One region of the Ottowia cancrivicina genome, then DNA from elsewhere that is predicted to be linked to it. Evidence: riboswitches for the same ligand, from Rfam matches in the RefSeq annotation. Region 1 holds a riboswitch; the other holds the start of a gene.
What was found. Region 1 has a riboswitch for S-adenosylhomocysteine ahead of ahcY (adenosylhomocysteinase). Riboswitches for the same ligand answer to the same signal wherever they lie in the genome.
Positions count from the first base shown of each region.

Region 2: another riboswitch for S-adenosylhomocysteine. It lies ahead of QB898_RS10565 (hypothetical protein); the one in region 1 lies ahead of ahcY (adenosylhomocysteinase).

Region 1 is NZ_JARVII010000022.1:24,835-35,935, forward strand. It holds gene QB898_RS10085 (ABC transporter permease/substrate-binding protein) at 1-568, opposite strand, end outside; gene QB898_RS10090 (hypothetical protein) at 629-856, shown strand; gene metF (methylenetetrahydrofolate reductase [NAD(P)H]) at 1,256-2,077, opposite strand; gene QB898_RS10100 (TlyA family RNA methyltransferase) at 2,119-2,931, opposite strand; gene QB898_RS10105 (DUF6882 domain-containing protein) at 2,940-3,746, opposite strand; gene QB898_RS10110 (hypothetical protein) at 3,768-4,310, opposite strand; gene QB898_RS10115 (DNA alkylation repair protein) at 4,399-5,097, opposite strand; gene ahcY (adenosylhomocysteinase) at 5,202-6,629, opposite strand; S-adenosyl-L-homocysteine riboswitch at 6,725-6,815, opposite strand; gene QB898_RS10125 (CysB family HTH-type transcriptional regulator) at 7,259-8,209, opposite strand; gene QB898_RS10130 (sirohydrochlorin chelatase) at 8,222-8,605, opposite strand; gene lptG (LPS export ABC transporter permease LptG) at 8,650-9,750, opposite strand; gene QB898_RS10140 (LPS export ABC transporter permease LptF) at 9,747-10,952, opposite strand; gene QB898_RS10145 (leucyl aminopeptidase) at 10,977-11,101, shown strand, end outside.
Region 2 is NZ_JARVII010000025.1:2,369-13,469, reverse strand. It holds gene metH (methionine synthase) at 1-2,033, shown strand, start outside; gene QB898_RS10570 (hypothetical protein) at 2,714-3,223, shown strand; S-adenosyl-L-homocysteine riboswitch at 3,278-3,388, shown strand; gene QB898_RS10565 (hypothetical protein) at 3,426-3,653, shown strand; gene QB898_RS10560 (dynamin family protein) at 4,031-6,019, shown strand; gene mutY (A/G-specific adenine glycosylase) at 6,016-7,065, shown strand; gene ubiB (ubiquinone biosynthesis regulatory protein kinase UbiB) at 7,214-8,788, opposite strand; gene QB898_RS10545 (ubiquinone biosynthesis accessory factor UbiJ) at 8,785-9,417, opposite strand; gene hisG (ATP phosphoribosyltransferase) at 9,593-10,237, opposite strand; gene hisI (phosphoribosyl-AMP cyclohydrolase) at 10,615-11,040, shown strand; gene QB898_RS10530 (phosphoribosyl-ATP diphosphatase) at 11,033-11,101, shown strand, end outside.

The sequences.
Region 1 (11,101 bases):
CGCCGACGGCCAGCAGCGCGGCGAGCAATGCGCCTGTAAACGTCATGGCCATGTTATTGCGGTCGATGCCGAGCAGAATCAGGTTGCCCAAGCCGCCTGCGCCGATCAAGGCCCCCAGCGTCGCCGTGCCGATTATCAGCACTGCCGCCGTGCGGATGCCCGAAATCATCGCAGGCAGCGCCATGGGCAATTCAATTCGCCACAGCGACTGCCAACGCGACAGGCCGAACGCCGTGTAAGCGTCTTGAATGGATTGATCAATTTGGGTCAGCCCCAGATAGGTGTTTTGAAAGATCGGCAGCAGCGCGTACAGCGTCAGCGCAATCAGCACGGGCGGCGAGCCAATGCCGACAAACGGAATGAGCAAACCCAGCAGTGCAAGCGACGGAATGGTTTGCAGCACATTGGCGAGCTGCAATACCGCCTCTGCCGCCCGTTGCCTGCGCGCGAACACAATCGCCGCCGGAACGGCCAGCAATACTGCCGCCAATAAGGCGAAGCCGGAAAGCCACAAATGCGTGAGCAGCATTTGGGCGAGTTCGGAAAGGGAAAAAGGAAGGGATAACATGGTTTGTCTGCGGCCGCCTGAAACCCTGCCGCTTGTGATGAATCTGGAATCAATACCCGAATGGCATTTGTTTCAAGGATTGCGGCGGGAAAAACTGCCTGCAAGCAAGGTTCCAGCGAATTTGAATTTGAAAGGGAAAGGCCCTTTTTCATTGCCAATTCCGCGTCGAGCGGTTTCGCCTGGGCGAAGGCAGGGCGGGCGGCGTGGCGCTTCATGCCTGGCATGCGTCTTTCGCGCTCAGGAGCTGAAACTGACAAGCTCAAAGCGTGCCGTCTGCTTTTCATTTGACTGAATCCGGCACTTGCAGATGGTTTTGCAGGATCAAACCATCCGGATTGCACATTGCGTTTCAGCGCTGAAATGATGCTATTTTGTCCACTGAATCATGAACCCGTTTGATACGATTTTCGTGCCGATTTTCAGATAATAATCCATTGCATCCGGAGCCGAGAGAAGCAACAGCATGCTTTGTTCGCCTGCCGCCTGTTTGATTTCAGTGATCAGGCGTTTGCCAATGACATCTCGCGAATGCGTCCAGCATCATGAACGGGGCGCTTGATGCCGGAGCTTGGGTAAATGGCGATGAGGCCGTCCATATCAGGGCGGCGGCGGTTATAGATCATCATTTGGGCCGCGCCCGGATGATTTGCAGGCCATGATTGCAGCGAGGGCGCAGGCCAGCCGCTTTCAAAGCCGCTGCGCCAGCGCCAGCGCGGCCTCGCTTTGGTTCATGGTGTACAGGTGCAGGCTGGGCGCGCCGCCTTGCAGCAGGCGCTGGCAGAGGGCGGCCACCACGTCCAGCCCGAAGGCGCGGATGGAGGCCAGATCGTCGCCGTAGCCTTCCAGGCGCAGGCGCAGCCAGCGGGGCACTTCGGCGCCGCAGGCATCGGAAAAACGCAGCAGTTGCGTGGCGTTGGTGATGGGCATGATGCCGGCGGCCACGGGCAGGGTGATGCCGCGCGCGGCCAGCTCGTCCACGAAGCGGAAGTAGGCGTCGGCGTTGAAGAAGTATTGCGTGATGGCCGAATCGGCCCCAGCGGCCGCTTTGGCGGCGAAGGCGTCCATGTCGGCGCGGGGCGAGCGCGCCTGGGGGTGCATTTCGGGGTAGGCGGCCACTTCGATGTGAAAGTGGCTGCCGGTTTCGGCGCGGATGAAGGCGACCAGATCGCTGGCGTACTGAAAGTGGCCGCCCAGCCCGTAGCCGCTGGGCAGATCGCCGCGCAGGGCGACGATGCGCTTGACGCCTGCCGCGCGGTAGTCGGCCAGCAGGCGGCGGATGGATTCGCGCGTTTGCCCTATGCACGACAGGTGCGGCGCAGCAGGCATGCCTTCGGCCAGGATTTCGCGCACCGCCGCCAGCGTGCCGTCTTGCGTGGAGCCGCCCGCGCCGAAGGTGACGGAGCAGAACCCGGGTTGCAGCGCATACAGGCGCGCGCGCGTGGCGCGCAGCTTTTCAGCGCCTTCGGGGGTTTTGGGCGGGAAGAATTCAAGGCTCAGGGCGTGTTTCATGGCGTGCTGCGTTCGTCGTTCGTAAAAGGGTTCGTGAAAAGTCAAGGGCCAGAAGGCGCGTGGCGGGTGGCGTGAAGGAAGAACTCGCGGTTGCCATCGCCGCCCGCAATGGGGCTGGGCAGCCAGCGCTGCACGCCCAGGCCGCATGCCGCGCAAGCCTGGCGCAGGCGCTGCTCGACCAGGGCATACAGGCGCCCGTCGCGCACGATGCCGCCTTTGCCGATGTGCTGCGGCTGCAACTCAAACTGCGGCTTGGCCAGCATGAGCGCGTGGCCGCCGGGGCGCACCAGCGCCGCCAGCGCGGGCAGCACCAGCGTGAGGGAGATGAAGGACAGATCGCCCGTCACCAGATCAAAAAGAGGAGCGGATTCAGGGGGGTCTAAATCGCTATCCGCGCAATTTCCACTAGGACATGATGCTCTGAAAACAGTAGCATCCAGATGCCTTGCATTCACCCGCTCGATGCAGCGCACGCGCGCATCTTGCGTCAGGCGCGGGTGCAGCTGGCCGTGGCCCACGTCCACGCCCGTGACGTGCGCCGCGCCGTGCTGGAGCAGGCAGTCGGTAAAGCCGCCGGTGGACTGGCCCACGTCCAGGCAGCGCCAGCCTGCCACGTTCAGCCCCGTGGCGGCCAGCGCGCCTTGCAGCTTCAGGCCCCCGCGCGAGACATAGCGGCGCTCGGCGTCATCTTGCAATTCGATTTGCGCCTGCTGCGGCAAGGCCTCTCCGCTCTTGCGCACGGGCTGCCACGCGCCGCCTGCCACGCGCCAGCGCGCGCCCGCCGCAATCAGCCGCTGTGCCTGGCTGCGCGTGGCCGCCAGCTGGCGCGCCACCAGCAGTTGATCGGCCCGCATCATGGCGCTCATGGGCCGGGCACAGGCTCGGGGGCCGCCGCAGGGGGTATGGGGGCGGGCGCGCCATCGAGCGCCTGCAACAAACCCAGCTCGTTAAAGCGCGCCGTCACGCGCACGCCTTCCTTGCGGGCTGTTATTTCGCTGCCGCCCGCCACGCTGTCTTCCGTCAAATCAAAACCCTTGGCCTTCAAATAACAACGCAAGGCCCTGCGATAATTCAATTCAAAATTGGAAAACAACTGCTCCAGCGTGGTGGAAATGGTTGCCAATTCAGAAATGTCGGCATTGATGGCGGCATTCTTGGCCGCCACTTCAGGCGAATAAACCGTGCAAACCAAAATACCCTCGCCATAATTGGCCAGATAATACGCATCCGCCTTGCACAAGGCGCTGGCCGTCATGCCGATGGCGTGCACCCAGCGCCGCTCCAGCGCGAAATCCGTTTCATCCAGCAGCAGCGCCAATCCATGCGAGCGCCCGTATTCGCGCATGGCCCGTGCGTCAGCCAGCGCTTCATCCGGCCAGCCTGCCTTCGCATTGGTCCAGGCCCAGCGCCAGGTGTCGTTTCTCAGCGAATAACTGCCTATGGCCTGAATGCGGCATGAAAAGCCGTTGTCAAACGTCAGCGACTGCGCGGCCACATCGCCGCTCCAGCTTGCCTCGCCCACCAGCTCCTGCAAGCCGGCCTGCTTTTCCATACCCAGCGCGCCAAACCGCGCCAGAAGCCGCCGCATCTGCTCATCCGCAGACAAAACCCGCGCCTGCTCCTGCACCCTGCCCCGCCTGCCGCCAAACAGCCAGCCCAGAAAAGACATTTCCGCTCCTTGAAAATATTTTTAATCAGCCAGCCGGGGCTGGGCATTCAAAAAACGCACCAGATCGCCTGCTGTTTCGACTTTGCCCGCCCAGGGATTTTCACGGGTTTTATCAAGGCTGCGGCCAGCGCGCCAGGCCATGACGGGAAGAAAGGCATTCTCCACATCCTCCTCATCCATTTTCAGCGTCTGCCGAATATCATCATCCCAGCGCACGGGAAAATCGGCCGCCTTCGCGAACCGGGCTGTCTGATGCGCAAGCTCCTCATAAACGGCGCGCACCACCCGCGGGTCATTTTCGCGGCAACGGGCTTGACGGGCAAATTGGCAAATACCCTCGCCCGCGCGGCTGGCGGCCAATGCCCGCAAACGCTTGCTTTCGGCCGCTGCCAGGCACCATGCCAGCAATATCAGAATCGTCAAAAAGGCCAATGTTGCAACCGGTTGAATCCACAAATTCAGCAATAACATGCATAGCATGAATGCCAGAAACAGCCCTCCCACGCAATATGCCCGCCAGTTTTGCCGCTTCCGGACATGCTGAAAATCCTCGCGTGGCGGCATGTGCCTTGAAAACCGTTTTATCATCCTCTTCTCCCTGCTGATTCACCCCAATTCAAACCGTTGCCAAAGCATGTTTCCGGTGTCCGCCTCACAGATATTTGCTGGCTTCCCTGATGCTGAGAGGCGCCATTTTGCCATGGTGCTGCCTGATGAAGTTTTTCACCCATCCGGGATTGGTTTTTGAATAGTCCCGCAGCGCCCAGCCAATGGCCTTGTTGATGAAAAATTCCGTCTGGTTGAGATTATTGACCAATATCTGCTCCAGCAGGTGCTGATCGGTTTGATCCTTTCTGAGCAGCTGATGGTCAATGGCAAGGCGGCGCAGCCAGATATCTTCGTCGCGGCTCCATTGCAAGATGACGGGCCTGGTTTCAGGAAAGCCGGCAATGATGCCGCCCGCCAGCCGGTCAAGAAAATCAATCGTATCCCACCAGGATTTGCTTTGCGCCAGTTTCTTCAATTGGGGCAAGTCACCGGGGCGCAGAAGGTTTTTTCTGGTTTCCAGATAATCCAGCGCCGCATATTGCATTTCCCGGAAGGGATGCTCCCATGCCTGCCGGACAAAGCGCCAGTCAATATCAGCGCCGCCATGCTTTTTGAAAAATGCTTTTGCGGCCTTGCGTCTGGCGGGCGTTTTGACGCCCAGAAACTCAAAGCGGCCCCTCATGTAAGCTTTCATCGCACGGGCATCGTCGGCATTCGCCAGATTCTGCAATTCTTTCAAAAGCATCTGCGCTTCCATGTTTGCCGCTCCCATCGCTGGCGCAATGCAAATGCGCTGCTGCATTGAGCAGCCCCATCACGGCTTTCGCATTTGCAAGAGGCCGGTTTTTCAAAAACGGCTGCCGCGCTGCACAGCCCAAACGTTCAGCGCGGCAGTCTTTCACGCCCTCAATAGCGGTAAGCGTCGGTTTTGTAAGGCCCTTCCTTGTTCACACCGATGTAGGCGGCCTGTTCATCCGTCAGGCGCGTGAGGGTGGCGCCGAGCTTGGACAGTTGCAGGCGGGCCACGTGTTCGTCCAGGATTTTGGGCAGCACATAAACCTTGCCGGCCTCGTATTGATCAGGCTTGGTGAACAGCTCGATTTGCGCCAGCGTCTGGTTGGCGAAGCTGCTGCTCATCACGTAGCTGGGGTGGCCCGTGGCGCAGCCCAGGTTCACCAGACGGCCCTTGGCCAGCAAGATGATGCGGCGGCCCGAGGGGAAGATGACGTGGTCCACCTGCGGCTTGATTTCTTCCCACTGGTATTTTTCGAGCGAGGCCACGTCGATTTCGTTGTCAAAGTGGCCGATGTTGCAGACGATGGCTTCGTTTTTCATTTCCACCATGTGCTCGTGGCGGATCACGCTTTTGTTGCCCGTGGTGGTCACGAAGATGTCGGCCAGCGGCGCGGCCTGCTCCATCGTCACCACTTTGTAGCCTTCCATCGCGGCTTGCAGGGCGCAGATGGGGTCAATCTCGGTCACCCACACCTGGGCGCGCAGCGCGGCCATGGCCTGGGCGCAGCCCTTGCCCACGTCGCCGTAGCCGCACACCACGGCCACTTTGCCGGCCACCATCACGTCGGTGGCGCGCTTGATGCCGTCCACCAGGCTTTCGCGGCAGCCATACAGGTTGTCGAACTTGCTCTTGGTCACGCTGTCGTTCACGTTGATGGCGCGGAACTTGAGCGTGCCCTTGGCCGACATCTCCTTCAGGCGCATCACGCCGGTGGTGGTTTCTTCCGTCACGCCAATGATTTGCGCGCTCTTGCGGCTGTACCAAGTGGAGTCTTCGGCCAGCTTGGCTTTGATGGCGGCAAACAGCACGCGCTCTTCTTCGCTCTTGGGGTTGGCCAGCACGCTGGCGTCTTGCTCGGCTTGCTGGCCCAGATGCATCAGCAGCGTGGCGTCGCCGCCGTCATCCAGAATCATGTTCGGGCCTTCGGCCTGGCTGCCTTTGGGGCCGAATTCAAAAATGCGGTGCGTGTAGTCCCAGTAGTCTTTCAGCGTTTCGCCCTTGACGGCGAAAACCGGCGTGCCGCCTGCCGCAATGGCTGCCGCCGCCTGGTCTTGCGTGCTGAAAATGTTGCACGAGGCCCAGCGCACTTGCGCGCCCAGCGCTTGCAGCGTTTCAATCAGCACGGCGGTCTGAATGGTCATGTGCAGACTGCCCGCAATGCGCGCGCCCTTGAGCGGCTGGCGCGCGGCGTATTCCTCGCGAATGGCCATCAGGCCGGGCATTTCCGTTTCGGCAATCCGGATTTCCTTGCGGCCCCAGGCGGCCAATCCAATATCGGCAATCACGGATTCGGGCGAAACATTCAAAGGCGCATTCATATGGCGGGTCTTTCCTTGATGAAAAAAAGAGAAAAACCACCGATACCCGCGCGGGCCTGGCGAAACGCCAAAAAAAAGCTCACCACGCGTTCATCAGCGGGTGAGCGTCGTTGCGAAGGGGGAGAAACCGCCCCTTCGAGCCTGACCCTGCGCCAACAGGCGGGGGATGCAACGCTCCTCGAAGGGCGGCGCGGATTATAGGCAGGCGCGCACGGGCAAAAACACCGCCAAACACCGCCAATTGCGCCGGTTTCGCGCCGGTTTCCAATCCATTTTTGCCATGAATGGGCACTGGCTGGACGCATGAGAGCGGGCGAATCACGCAAATGGCAAGTCCGCGCTTGGGAACCCTCTCTCAAAAACATTCGGCTGGAATGCACGGGTGATCAAACGCCATGAGCGGCATGGCTTCAAGGCGCTGTCCAAGCGCTGGATGGTGGAGAGGGCCTTGGCCAGGCTGCGCAAGGATCGCCTGCATTCGGCACATGGTCCGGCGCCTGGCCTGATCTCTTGAGGCAAGCGCAGAGATACCAGAAAAAGGAGCAAATTCAGGGGCATCAAAATGCCCTTCTGCGCTGGCTCCACTAGGACGTCATGCTACGGATACAGGAGCGAAATAGGGCCGGCTTTCAGAGTTCGTAGTCGGCCACATGGCCTTGCATGGCCTTGGCGACCAGATCGCGATCCAGCCGGTCGGAGAGCAGTTCGGCAAAGTGATAGACGAACTGGCGCAGGTAGGCGCCGCGCTTGAAGGCCACGCGCGCGACGTTGGAACCCAGCAGGTGGCCCAGGGGGCGGGTGAGCAGGCCCCGCATGTTTTCGGGGGCGCTGCCTTGCGTAGCCATTTCGGCCACGATGCCGATGCCCAGGCCCAGCTGGACGTAGGTGGTGATGACGTCCGAGTCAATGGCTTCGAGCACGATGCGCGGCTGCAACTCGCGCTGGGCAAAGGCTTGGTCAATGAGGGCGCGGCCCGTGAAGGAAGGGTGGTAGGTGATGAGCGGCCAGGCGGCAATGTCTTCCAGCGTGATGCGCTTTTGCCGCGCCAGCGGGTGGCCTTCGGGCAGGGCGAGCATGTGCTGCCACTCGTAGCAGGGCAAGGTAACCAGGTCAGGGTAGTCGGCCAGCGATTCGGTGGCCACGCCGATTTCAGCCTGTTCGTCCAGCACCATTTGCGCCACTTGCTGGGGGTTGCCCTGGTGCAGGCGGATGCTGACTTTGGGCCAGGCCTGGCGCAGGCGGGCGACGGGCTGGGGCAGCACGTAGCGCGCCTGGGTGTGGGTGGAGGCGATGGAGAAGGTGCCGGTGTCTTGCGCGGTGTATTCCTCGCCGATGCGTTTGAGGTTGTTCACCTCGCGCAGGATGACGGCAATGCTTTCCAGCACGTGGCGGCCCGGTTCGGTGATGCTTTTGAGGCGTTTGCCGTGGCGGGTGAAGATGTCGATGCCCAGCTCCTGCTCAAGGTCGATGATGGCCTTGGAAACGCCGGGCTGCGAGGTGTGCAGAACGCGCGCGGCTTCGGTGAGGTTGAGGTTGCGGCGCGAGGCTTCCTGGACGAAACGGAACTGGTGCAGGTTCATGGCGTGAAGGGTTCAGGCGCGGGGGGCAAAGGGGCCGGAAAGAGCCGCGCGGGCCAGGGCGTCGAGCACGGCGGGGTGTTCGGCGATGGTGGCCGCTTGCGTGATGGGCACGCCAGGATGGGCGTGGCGCAGCGCGGCCAGCAGGCGCGGCAGGTCTTCGCGGGCGTGGCGGCCCATGCCTAAAAACATGGGCCAGACGGTCAGGCTGAGCGCGCCCTGGGCAATGAGACGGGCAGCCGCTTGCGGCAGGCTGGGCGCGGTGAATTCAAGGTAGGCGCAAGACACGGCCACGCCCGCCGGGGCGGTTTCGCGCATGCGGCGGGCCACGGCTTCAATGGGCGCGCTCCATAAGGGATCACGCGAGCCGTGGGCGAAAAGGATGATGCCGCGCGCCATGTGCCTGCTTTCTTTCTGCCGTCTTTGTGGGCGCCGCCCGGCGCTTACTGCCGCAGCACCAGCCAGCCAAAGGCGGCCAGCGAGAGCAGCGAGTAGATGAGGCCGGGCGTGGCGGCGGCCAGCCAGGGCTGCCAGTCGCGCAAATTGCCAATGAAGCCGAAGACGTTGTTGAGCAAAAAGAAGCTGATGCCCGCCATGACGCCAATGAACACGTGGCCGGAGATGTTGCCCGAGCGGAAATGCAGGTAGGCAAAGGGCAGCGCCAGCACCATCATCACCAGGCAGCCCAGCGGGTAGAACACCTTGCGCCAGAACTCGATTTCATAGCGCTGGGCGCTTTGGCCGTTGGCGTGCAGGTGGCGGATGTACTGGAACAGATCAAGCGCCTTCATGCGGTCGGGGCTGACGAGGGCGGCGGCCACCATGTCGGCAGACAGATGCGTGGGCCAGCGCGCCTGTGGCGGCTGGGTGCGGGCAATGCCGGCCTGGCCCGCCGGGCTTTCTTGCAGGGCGCGGCGCTGGGGGCGCTCCAGCAGCCATGCGCCTTCGTCAAAGCGGGCGCTTTCGGCCTGGGTGGTGGAAAGCCAGCGGCCCTGGGGGTCGAACTCGAAGATGCGCACGCGGTTCATCTGCCCGTCGGCCGAGAGCGAGGCGACATTGACGGAGTAGCTGCGGCCATCGGCGCTTTTGTCTTTCAGCCAGCCGCCGGTCAGCCCCACGGTGAGCTGCCCGGCAAAGCGCGAGCGCAAAAGCTGCGCGGCGCGGTTGGCTTCAGGCGCAGCGTAGTCGCCAATGACGAAGGTGAGCGCCGCAAAGGCCGCGCCCAGCGCCAGCAGCATGCCCAGCGCGCGCAGCGGCCCCAGGCCGCTGGTGCGCAAGATGGTGTATTCGGAGCTTTCGGCCAGCCGCGCCATCACGTAAATGGCGCCAATGAGCACGGCAATGGGCAGGAGCTGGTAGATGTGGTTGGGCACGCGCAAGGTGACAAACAGCAGCACTTGCGAGAGCGGGTAGCCGCCAGCGCTGTTGAGGTACTGGAGCTGATCCACCAGGTCAAAGAACACGAACAGCAGCAAAAAGGCCACGCCCACAAAGGCCACGGCGCGCAGGATTTCGCGGTAGATGAAGCGGCGGATGGTTTTCATGCCGCCCCTTTCTGCCCGTCTGGCGGCACGGATTGCGCGGGTTGCCTGGCCCACGGGCGCGGCAGCCAGCCGCCCCAGTGGCGCAGCAGCAAAGCGCCCAGCGCGGCAGCGAAGATGCCGCCGTGCAGCAGGCAAAGCAGCGCGGCCAGGCTCACTTTGCCGCTGGCCACCCAGCTTTGCCCCACATTGAGCAGGTTGTAGTAGGCGGCAAAGGCAAAGAGCGAAAACACCATGCCCGCGCTGCGCCCCACGCGGGGATTGACGCGCGTGCCCGCCAGCGCAATCACCACGCAATTGAGCGCGGCCAGCGCCAGGCCCAGCCGCCAGGAAAACTCGGCCTGGTTGTTGCGATCGGGCTGGCGCAGCAGCGCCAGCGTGGAGCGGTAGCGCGGCGCTTGCAGCCCGGCCGAATCCAGCGAGCGGGCGCTCACGCGCGCGCCGTATTCGCGAAATTCGCTCAGGCGCATTTCGCCCGTTTCCAGATCGGTTTCCAGGCGCTGCCCTTGGTCCAGAATGACGAAACGCTCCGCGCCTTGCGTTTGCAGGCGGCCGCCGCGCGCGGAAGTGACGATTTCCCGGCCCTTTTCGGTGGCGGCGATGAAGATGTTGCCGCCGGGCGCGTCGGCTTCAGCTTCGGCGTCCGGCCTGGCCGGTCCGAAGTCCGTCCTGCCTGCGGGCGCGCCGGTGGCGCTGCGCACGGCGTCAGCCGCCTTTTTGTCGATGTAAAGCACGCGCCGCCCGCCTGCGGATTCAATGAACTGGCCGGGCGCCACGCGGTCCACGTCGCCGCGCGATTCATAACGCTCGCGCAGCTCGCGCACCTGCTGGTTCGTCCACGGCCACACCGCCAGCGCCAGCACGGCAATGCCCAGCAGCACCGGCCAGGCAAAGCGCAGCAGCGGCGGCAAAAACGCCAGCAGCCCGCGCCCGCTGGCAAACCACACCACCATTTCACTGGCCATGTACATGCGCGAGAGCGTGGCCGTGATGGCCACAAACAGGCTCAGCGTGAGGATGGTGGGCAAGTGCCCCAGCACCGTAAAGCCCATCACCAGCATGATTTCAGACGGGTTCACGTGCCCGGCCGAAGCCTGGCCCAGCGTGCGGATCAGCATCATCGTCATCACGATGGTGATGAGCACCACCAGAGTCGCGCCGAAGCTGCGCCCCAGCTCTTTGCGCAAGGATGAATCGAATAACATCAGTTTGAAAGGAAACCGCTGATTATGGACTTTGAACTCAAGACGCTGCGCCTGGCGCAGGCGGCCCGCGCCAAGGCCGATGCGCTGGTTTTTCTCGTCACGCAAGACACCGCCAAGGCCAAGGCCGATGACGCCCTTTCAGCCCTGGC
Region 2 (11,101 bases), on a different contig from region 1:
TTCACACCGTGTTTCTCTACCACGCCATACGCGCGGGGCTGGACATGGGCATTGTCAATGCCGGAATGATCGGCGTGTATGACGAGCTGGAACCCGTGTTGCGCGAGCGCGTGGAAGACGTGGTGCTCAACCGCCGCCCCGACGCCGCCGAGCGCCTGCTGGAGATTGCCGAAACCGCCAAAGGCGCAGCCCGAGACGACAGCCAGAAACTCGCCTGGCGCGGCACGCCCGAAAACCCCACGCCCGTGGCCGAGCGCCTCTCGCACGCGCTGGTGCATGGCATCACCGACTTCATTACGCAAGACACCGAAGAGGCGTATCAGGAAACCATCGCCAAGGGCGGCCGCCCGCTGCACGTGATTGAAGGCCCGCTGATGGACGGCATGAACGTGGTGGGCGACTTGTTCGGGCAGGGCAAGATGTTTTTGCCGCAAGTGGTCAAAAGCGCGCGCGTGATGAAGCAGGCCGTGGCCCACCTGGTGCCCTACATCGAAGAAGAAAAGCGCCGCGACGAAGCCGCTGGCAAAGACGTGAAAAGCAAGGGAAAAATCATCGTCGCCACCGTCAAGGGCGACGTGCACGACATCGGCAAGAACATCGTCACCGTCGTTTTGCAATGCAACAACTTTGAAGTGGTGAACATGGGCGTGATGATTCCCTGCCACGAAATCCTGGCGCGCGCCAAGTGCGAAGGGGCCGACATCATCGGCCTGTCAGGCCTGATCACCCCCAGCCTGGAAGAAATGCAATACGTCGCCGGCGAAATGCAAAAGGACGACTATTTCCGCATGCGCAAGATTCCGCTGCTCATCGGCGGCGCCACCACCAGCCGCGTGCACACCGCCGTAAAAATCGCCCCGCACTACGACGGCCCCGTGGTTTACGTGCCCGACGCCTCGCGCAGCGTGGGCGTGGCCCAGGGCCTGCTGGGCGAAGGCGCGGCGCAATACGTGGCCGAAGTGCAGGCCGACTATGAAAACGTGCGCCAGCTGCACGCGCGCAAAAAGCCCGCCGCAATGTGGAGCCTGGCGCAGGCACGCGCCAACAAAACGCCCATAGACTGGGGCCGCTACCAGCCGCCCGCGCCGCACTTTCTGGGCCGCCGCGTCATCCGCAACCTGCCGCTGGCCGAGCTGGCCGCCTTCATGGACTGGGGGCCGTTTTTCCAGACCTGGGACTTGGCGGGCAAATTCCCGGCCATCTTGCAAGACGAAATCGTGGGCGCAGAAGCCACGAAGGTGTATGAAGACGGCCAGAAAATGCTGCGCCACATCATCGAAGGCCGCTGGCTGACCGCCCACGCCGTGGTGGGCTTTTGGCCCGCCAACCGCGTGCACGACGACGACATCGCCCTCTACGCCGACGAAAACCGCGATCGCGTGCTGCTCACCTGGTACGGCCTGCGCCAGCAAACCGAGCGCCCCAAAGACGCGAAAACCGGCCTGCACCGCCCCAGCCGCTGCCTGGCCGACTTCATCGCCCCGCGCCACTGGCCCGAGGGCAGCCACGATGGCCCCGTGCTGAAGGACTACATCGGCGCATTCGCCGTCACCGCCGGCATCGGCGTGGAAGAAAAGGCCGCCCAATTCCTGGCCCGCCACGACGACTACAACGCCATCCTCTTCAAATCCCTGGCCGACCGCCTGGCCGAAGCCGGCGCCGAATGGCTGCACCGCCGCGTGCGCACCGACTGGTGGGGCTACGCCGCTGACGAGGCGCTGGACAACGCCGAACTGATTGCCGAAAAGTACCAGGGCATCCGCCCCGCGCCCGGCTACCCCGCCTGCCCCGACCACACCGTCAAGCAGCCCCTGTTCGAGCTGCTGGGCGCGGGCGAAATCGGCATGTGCGTGACCGACCAAATGGCCATGATGCCCGCCTCCAGCGTCAGCGGCTTTTACTTCAGCCACCCTGAATCCACCTACTTCAGCGTCGGCAAGATCAACGAAGAGCAGGCCGACGACATGGCCCGCCGCCGGGGCATTGAGCCCGAGCAGATGCGCCGCATCCTCGCGCCCAATCTCAACCTGTAAGAGCCGGCTACGAAAAAGATGACTTAATCATGTCCCAGGCGTTGCACCCCACTGTTCATCGCTCATGTCACTTGGATACATGACGATTGTTTGCTACAGATTTCCTCTCTGGGGACAGGCGCTCAAAGCCCCATTGGGTGAAGCGTTGGGCATTCACGCAAAGTGCTTGAACGAACAAAGGCAGGTCTAGGGTCGCTTTGGAAGCGCTAATGCACCAGCATGGAATTGAGCGTGTGTCAGGAGCGGATTTGTCGCCGCCCTGCTCACTGAACAAGGCGCAAGCTCAAAGTCAGGGCTTTTGCATGAAGAACGGCGCCTGTGAGCAGGTTTTGAAGACGCTCAGCGGCTTGCAGACAACCGGGCTGCCCGCCGCATCGGGCAGCGGCTAGGCAAAGCGGGGCGCATCGTGCGTCCTTTGGGCATCATGCTGGATTCCATCAATGTTGCGCAGGCGTTCCGAGAAGATGAAAAACCGCTCCGGCCGTGCCACCGGCGGTTTGACCGGTAGTGGTGCGGCTGGTGTCTGGGGGAGTACTTGTGGGCGGCATTGCCGGAGCTTTGCAAGCAAGAGGTCGTTTGATGGCATCTGGAGTTTGTTCTGAAACTGCGCATTGGAAATGCACAGAGAGACTGTCTGCGAGATCGTTCTGATGGGCGCCAGAAGTGGAAAACAAATCGCCGTGGCCATGACCGTGCGGGACGAGCGCAGGTTTCTGGCCTTTTTGCGCACGACGGCGGATGTGCAGATCCTGGCGCTCAATAGCCCCAGTGCTGATCACGTGTGGCTAAACGCCTTTCCGCCCCGGCGCAGCCAAGACAGGCTGAGCCGAGGTTTTGTACTCTGGAACCGTGCCTTCAACTGGGAGCCGGAAATCCAAACCTTCCAGCACGGCGCAGGCGTGATCAACGCGCACCGTGCGCCGGTCATCGAGTACTTGCGCCACCCCTTTTTTGTGCCTTCGCGCGAAGTCGGGCGGCTGTTCTGGTCGCGCGGCGTGACTATTGATGGGCCATATCTCGGCGAAGACAAGGTCAGCCGTTATGCCTACGACCCGGAGAGATTTGATGTCTGGTGGCGTCAAGTCATCCAGTGGATCAAAGCAAACTCATATCACCGCTCAGATCAACACGGCTTCATCCACTACCTGCCCTGGGCCTGGTGGATGCATGGCCGTTGGGGGCGGGGCTGAAGCCGTCCGGCAGCGGTTTTTGAAGCGCGGGGCTGATCCTGAAATCGCACCCGACTCGCCAAGGAGCGTTGCAGCAGGGCGGTGCATCGAATTGCATCGAATGGCCGTGTGCGCTGCCCTGTCTGGCTTGGCGGATGTCCAGTGCGAAAACGAGGCTCATGCCTGCCCTCCTGGCTGCGTTTTCCGGTTTCCAGTGAATCCCATGTCTGCTTCTGCCGCTTTCGCCGACGCCCCAAAACCGCCCATCCCGCCGCTGCGTCTGTCTGGCCTTGAGCCGCTGGTAATTGATGAACACTCGCTGTTCGTGAATGTGGGCGAGCGCACCAACGTCAGCGGCTCCAAGGCGTTTGATGTCCAATGGCTGATAGAGCTATTGCAAGCGCAAGGCGTGCCAATCGTGATCTCACAAAGACCAGCCTTTGTCCATTGACGAGCACATGTACCTCTGGCCTCACCTCATTGAAAACTTCTTTGGCAAGCTCAAGGAGTTCAAACGCTTTGTGCCATACACAGTGACAAGACCGACGCCAGCTTTAAGGCGGTGATCTATCTGGCTTCGGTTGTGATTCAATTTCAGCAATTCTCAACAGGCCTTAGTCAAACCTGGAGAGTCTGCTATGGATACAGAAGCAGAATAGCTCCCGTTCTTGCGGTCTGATGCGCCGGGTGCGGCTCGGGCGGCTGACCGGGGGCAGGAAAGGCGTCTGGCATCCGCCAAACGGAAGGGCACGGCGGCAGGCAGCAGGTAATATCCCTGAGCTTACGTTTGGCAAACAACTGCCCAGGGGCAAGGCCGCAGCGATGACGATGACCGCTTTCAACCAACAATTTGACCAACACCATGTCTGGCGCGACGCCATGTCCCGCCGCCTGCGCACGCTCACCGAATGGCTGGGCGCGCGCGACTTGCTGGACGATGCCGCCGTCGAGCGCCTTCAGCAGGTGCAGGACCAGCTGCGCTCCGAAAAAGTCACCGTCGCTTTCGTGGCCGAGTTCTCGCGCGGCAAGTCGGAGCTGATCAACGCCGTGTTTTTCGCCGGATATGGCCGCCGCATCATGCCCGCCAGCGCCGGGCGCACCACCATGTGCCCCACCGAGCTGGGCTGGGACGCCAGCGTGCCCCCTTGCCTGCGCCTGCTGCCCATTGAAACGCGTTTGCAGCCGCAGTCGCTCACCGACTGGCGCATGGCGCCCGAAAAATGGACGCGCTTTGATCTGGACGTGAACGACGCCGAGCAGCTGGCCAGCGTAATGGAAAAAGTCTCCGAAACCCTGCACGTGCCCGTGGAGCAGGCGCGCGCGCTGGGCTTCTGGCACGACGAGCAACCCGACGACAACCCGCCCACCAACGCCCAGGGCCTGGTGGAAGTGCCGCGCTGGCGGCACGCGCTCATCAACATGGCGCATCCGCTGCTCAAGCAGGGGCTGGTGGTGCTGGACACGCCCGGCCTGAACGCGATTGGCGCGGAGCCTGAGCTGACGGTGAACCTGATTCCGCAGGCGCAGGCCGTGGTGTTCATCCTGGCCGCCGACACGGGCGTGACCAAGTCCGACCAGACCATCTGGCGCGAGCACCTCTCGCCCATGACGGCGGGCGCCAGCTCGCACTTTGTGGTGCTCAACAAGATCGACACGCTGTGGGACGCCCTGAGCAGCCCCGCGCGCATCGAGCAGCAAATCACCAGCCAATGCGAGCAGACGGCCGAAATCCTCTCGCTGGACAAAGACCAGGTGATCGCCCTGTCCGCCCAGAAGGGCCTGCTGGCCAAGGTGCGCGGCGACGAGCAGCTGCTTCAGGAAAGCCGCCTGCCCCGCTTTGAAGACCTGCTGGGCCGCCGCATGCTGGGCGAGCGCGAGGCCGTGCTTGAATCTGCCCTGCGCGCGGCGCTGGGCAACGTGGAAGCCGCCTGCCACCGCGTGCTGGCCGTGCGCAAGCGCGAGCTGGCCGAGCAAAAGCAGGAATTGCAGGGCCTGCGCGGCAAGAACCAGACCGTCATCCGCCAGATGCGCATGCGCGTGGACATGGACAAAGGCGAATTCGACCGCAGCGGCGCCAACGTGCAGGCCGTGCGCGCCGTGCACATGAAGCTGCTGCGCGAAATCATCAAGCTGCTGGGCGCCTCCAGCATCAAGCGCGAGCTGCTGGAGCTGAGCACCTCGCTGCGCGAGCCGGGCATCAAGTTCGGCCTGAAAAAAGCCTACGGCAAGGCGTTTGACAACCTGCGCGACATCGTCAGGCAAGTGCAGACGATGGAGATGGAAATCGAGACCATGCTCAACGCCACCTTCCGCCAGCTCAACGCCGAATACGGCTTCACGCTCCAGCCGCCGCCCGCGCCCGACATGTCGCGCTTCATCGACGACCTGGGCGCCGTCGAGCGCAGCCATTTGCAGTACCTGGGCATGGGCAACATCTTCCAGCTCGCCCGCCCCGAATTCACCGAAAAGCTCGTGCGCGCGCTGGCCTCGCGCATCCGCTCCATCTTTGAAACCGCTCTGGGCGATATCGAGCTGTGGAACAAAACCTCCTCCTCGCAGGTGGACACGCAGCTTCGCGAGCGCCGCCGCGCCTTCAACCGCCGCATGGAAGCCATCATCCGCATTGAAGAAGCCGCCGGCAACCTGGAGCAGCGCCTGAGCGAAATCGACGAGCAGATGGCCCTGCTGGACGAAACCGAAAAAGGGCTGGCCGCGCACATGCACGACATCCGCGCGCAAAGCCCGGCCTCCGTGTCGCCCCGGCCTTCTGCCGCCTACCAGACCACGGTGGCCGACATGCTGCCCGCCCTTTCGTGAGCGGCGCGAGCGAACCGCCCGCCAGCTTCGCCGCCCGTCTCCTTCGCTGGCAGCGCCAGCATGGCCGCCACGGCCTGCCCTGGCAGGGCACGCGCGATCCTTACCGCGTGTGGCTGTCGGAAATCATGCTCCAGCAAACGCAAGTGGCCACCGTGCAGGGCTATTTCGCGCGCTTCATTCAGCGCTTTCCTGATGTAGCTGCGCTGGCTGCCGCCTCGTCTGACGAAGTCATGGCCCTCTGGAGCGGCCTGGGCTACTACAGCCGCGCCCGCAACCTGCACCAGTGCGCGCGGCAGGTGATGGAGCGCTTCGGCGGCCAATTTCCCCGCAGCGCCGCCCTGCTGCAAACGCTGCCGGGCATCGGCCCCTCAACAGCCGCCGCCATCGCCGCCTTCTGCTTTGGCGAACGCGCGGCCATACTGGACGGCAACGTCAAGCGCGTGCTCACCCGTCATCTGGGAGATGCCAGCGACCTGGCCGTGGCCGCCAACGCCCACGCCCTGCACGCCCGCGCCCTGGCCCTGCTGCCCGCAGACAGCGCCGACATGCCCGCCTACACGCAAGGCCTGATGGACCTGGGCGCCACCGTCTGCACGCCGCGCCAGCCCCAGTGCGGCCGCTGCCCCGTTGCCGCCGACTGCACCGCCCGCCAGCAAGGCCGCCCGGAAAGCTACCCCGTCAAAACCCGCAAGCTGCGCCGCAGCGCCCAAACCTTGTGGCTGCTGCTGGCGCAAACGCTGCCCGAAGCGCAAAGCGCGTGCTGGCTGGAAAAGCGCCCCGCCAAAGGCATCTGGGCGGGCCTGCACGCCTTGCCCGTGTTCGACAGCCGCGAGGCCCTGCTTGACGCGCTGCCCGCCAGCGCCAGCGTGGCGTGGCTGCCGCCACTGGCGCACGCACTCACGCACAAAGACCTCACCTTGCACACCGCCCGCGTTCACCTGCCCGCCACGGCCCGCCTGCCCATTGCCGGCCAATGGCGGCGCGATTGGCCTGACCTGGGCCTGCCCGCGCCCATGCGCCGCCTGCTGCAACAGCAGCAAGCCTGAACAGACGGCAAAAGGCGCAATTTCGCTCCTTTATTCAGAGCATGATGTCTTAGTAAAACGGGCGCAAGAGCACTTTTTCAAGTGCTGAATTTGCTTCTCTTTTCAAAGCATCCCGGGCCGCTTCAGGCAAGCTGCGCGGAAAGCCTGATCAAGCGTGCCACCACCCAGCGCGCTGCGCCGCCAGCATGGCCAGCAGGCCCAGGGCAAAGCCTGCGGCGCACCAGGCCAGCGCGGCCAGGCGGCGGCCTTTGCGCTGCGCCTGGGCCAGATCGCGCACCTGCTGTTGCAGCTGCGGCAGGCCGGCCGAATGTTGCAGGTGGGCGTGCAGCAGGCGCGGCAGCTCGGGCAGAAGCTTGGCGTAGTAGGGCGCTTGCGCCTTGAGTTCGCGCAGCAGGCGGCGCGGGCCGATTTGCTCGTTCATCCAGCGCTCCAGAAACGGCTTGGCCGTGCTCCACAAATCCAGGTCCGGGTCGAGCTGGCGGCCCAGGCCCTCGATGTTGAGCAGGGTTTTTTGCAGCAGCACCAGCTGCGGCTGGATGACGACGTTGAAGCGCCGCGAGGTCTGAAACAGCCGCATCAGCACCATGCCCAGCGAAATTTCCTTGAGCGGGCGGTCAAAGTAAGGCTCGCACACGCTGCGGATGGCCGCTTCCAGCTCGTCGATGCGGGTGTCGGCGGGCACCCAGCCGCTTTCCACGTGCAGCTCGGCCACGCGCTTGTAGTCGCGCCGGAAAAAGGCGGTGAAGTTCTGCGCCAGGTATTCCTTGTCGTACTCGGTGAGGGTGCCGACGATGCCGAAGTCCAGCGAGATGTAGCGGCCAAAGGTTCCGGGCGCGACGCTGACCATGATGTTGCCCGGGTGCATGTCGGCATGAAAGAAGCCGTCGCGAAACACCTGCGTGAAGAAAATGGTGACGCCGTCGCGCGCGAGCTGGTGGATGTCCACCCCCGCCTCGCGCAAGCGCTGCGTCTGGCTGATGGGGATGCCGCTCATGCGCTCCATCACCAGCACGTTGTCGCGGATGTAGTCCCAGAACATTTCGGGCACCAGCACCAGGTTCAGTCCGGCCATGTTGCGGCGCAGCTGGGCGGCGCTGGCGGCTTCGCGCGTCAAATCCAGCTCGTCGTGCAGGTATTTGTCGAATTCTTCGGCCACTTCGCGCGGGCGCAGGCGCTTGCCGTCGGCAAACAGGCGCTCTACCCAGCCGGCCAGCATGTGGATGAGCGCCAGGTCCTGGTCAATCACCTTGAGCATGCCGGGCCGCAGCACCTTCACGGCCACATCGCGCGCCTTGCCCTCGCGGTCTGTCAGCGTGGCGAAGTGCACTTGCGCGATGGAGGCGCTGGCCACCGGCTCGCGCTCGAAGCTGGTGAAGATGGCTCCCAGCGGGCGGCCAAAGGCTTTTTCGATGATGGCAATGGCCTCACTCGTCGCAAAAGGCGGCACGCGGTCTTGCAGCAAGGCGAGTTCATCGGCCACGTCAGGCGGCAGCAAATCGCGCCGGGTGGAGAGCACCTGGCCGAATTTCACGAAGATCGGCCCCAGCCGCTCCAGCGCCATGCGCAGGCGCTGGCCGCGCGGCGCCGTCAGCCGCCGGCCGCGCCGCGTCAGCCGCCCCAGCGCGCGCAGCCACGGGCGCGGCAGGCAGGAAAGAGCCATTTCGTCCAGCCCGTAGCGCAGCGCCGTCCAGGCGATGAAGCAGGCGCGAAAGAGTTTTTTCATGGCCGTGGCGCGCCTGCGTTCATGGAAACATCAGCTGCGCCGCCTGAACAACCCGCACGGCCCGCGCCGCCCGGCAGCCCGGCGGCAATCTGGCGCAACCCCTGCGCCAGCGCGCGGCCCGCCTGGGCCAGCGCGTGCGCGGGCGCGTCGCCCAGCAGGCGCGCCAGGTCTTCCTCCACATCCCAGCGCACATGGTCGGCCAGCCAGTTCACCTCGGCAGCCAATTGCACGTCGCCTTCAATGCGCACCGCCGGCTTTTCGCCGTGCAAAGCCCCTTTCAGGGCCGCTTGCGCCAGTGCCAGGGGCGACTCATCGGCCAGCGTCAGCACCAGATCAGGCGGCCCGTCCGCAGCGGCCAGCTCGCACAAGCCCGCTGGCGTAGCCGCCAGCTGCGCGCCCCAGCCGCGCCACTGCACGCGCACCACGCGGCCCTTTTGCCGCGCCAGCCGCGCACGCGCCTCAGGCTCTTGCATCAGCACGTGATTGAGCAGCAGCACCACGCGGCGCGCTGCCTCATCCGTCAGCCAGGCCGGCGGCGCGGGAGGGCGGGGCAAGCCCGAGGCCAGAGATGAGAGCTTTTCAAGCGCCTGCGAAGCCAGCGCGAAAGGAGAGGGCGGGGTGGTCGTCATGGCGGTGTCTGGTCAGGAAAACCGCCCTGGCACGCGTGGCACAAGCGGCCAGGGCGGAAAGACAAAAGGACAAAGCCCGCGCCGCGCGCAGGCCCAAATCGAGCGGAGATTATTCAACGCCACAGACCGCCCAAAGCCGGCTTTTTGCCCCTGCGGCCAGATTGCAAACAAGCTCTCAGGCCTGCTCGTGTACGGCTTGCGCGAAGGCGTCGATGATGCGGCGCAGCGGCGCGGTGTGCAGCTTGAGCGCGGCCTGATTGACGACGAGGCGGGAGCTGACGTCCATGACGCGCTCGACTTCCACCAGCCGGTTGGCCTTGAGCGTCTGGCCGCTGCTGACCAGATCGACGATGGCTTGCGCCAGGCCCGTCAGCGGCGCCAGTTCCATGCTGCCGTAGAGCTTGATGAGATCCACGTGCACACCCTTGCGGGCAAAAAACTCGCGCGCAATGGCCGGATATTTGGTGGCTACGGTGATGCGCCCGCCCGCGCGGGCGGCGCTGGCGTAGTCAAAGCCCGCAGGCACGGCCACGGCCATGTGGCAGCGGGCGATGCCCAAGTCCAGCGGCTGGTACAGGCCCGGCGCGCCTTGCTCGGCCAGCACATCCAGCCCGGCCACGCCCAAGTCGGCGCCGCCGTAGGTCACGTAAGTGGGCACGTCGCTGGCGCGCACGAGGATGACGCGCACGTCATCACGGCTGGTTGGCAGGATGAGCTTGCGTGAAGTCTCGGGGTCTTCCAGCACCTCAATGCCCGCAGCAGCCAGCAGCGGCAGGGTTTCGTCGAAGATGCGGCCTTTAGACAGCGCCAGGGTGATCACGGGTGTTTTCCTTCCAAGCAGGGCGAAAGCGCGAATTGTGAAGCCTTGCCAGGCGGTCAGGCCCCAAATCCAAACTCAAACTTGCTCCGCTGGCCGCCTTCAGACGCAGGCGGAACGGGCTCCCCCGAGGGGGCCGCCTGACAGGCAGAAAGACCGGACCGAAATAGCCAAGGTGAAGATAGCGGGCAAGCAGGTTAATTTTGCTCTTTTATTGATAGCTATATGTCCTAGTGAAAACTGCGCGAAGCGGCATTTCAGGCTTCTGTATTTGCTCCTGTTTCTGATGCTATAGAGCAGAAAATCAGCCGCAGGCCCGTCAGCCAGGCTCGAACCGGCCGCTGGAGCGGCAAAAGCGGCGCTTATCCATAATCAAGCTCATGATTGATGATGACTGGCTCAACGAATTGACATGGGACGCGCAGGGCCTGATTCCCGCGATTGCGCAGGAAGCGGCCACGGGCGACGTGCTGATGCTGGCGTGGATGAACCGCGAGGCGCTACAAAAAACCGCCGAACTGGGCCGCGCCGTGTACTTCAGCCGCTCGCGCGGCAGACTCTGGTTCAAGGGCGAGGAGTCGGGCCACGTGCAGCAGGTGCATGAAATCCGCGCCGATTGCGACCGCGACGTCATCTTGCTCAAAGTCACCCAGCTTGGGCATGAGCCAGGCATTGCCTGCCACACGGGGCGCCACAGCTGCTTTTTCAACGTGCTGCAAGACGGCCGCTGGAAGGCGGCCGAGCCGGTGCTCAAAGCGCCGGACAGCATCTACAAGGACCAAGACAAGGGCAAAGGCCATGACTGATTCAAGCGATGTGCTCGCGCGCCTGGCGCAGGTGGTGGAAAGCCGCAAGGGCGCGGACCCC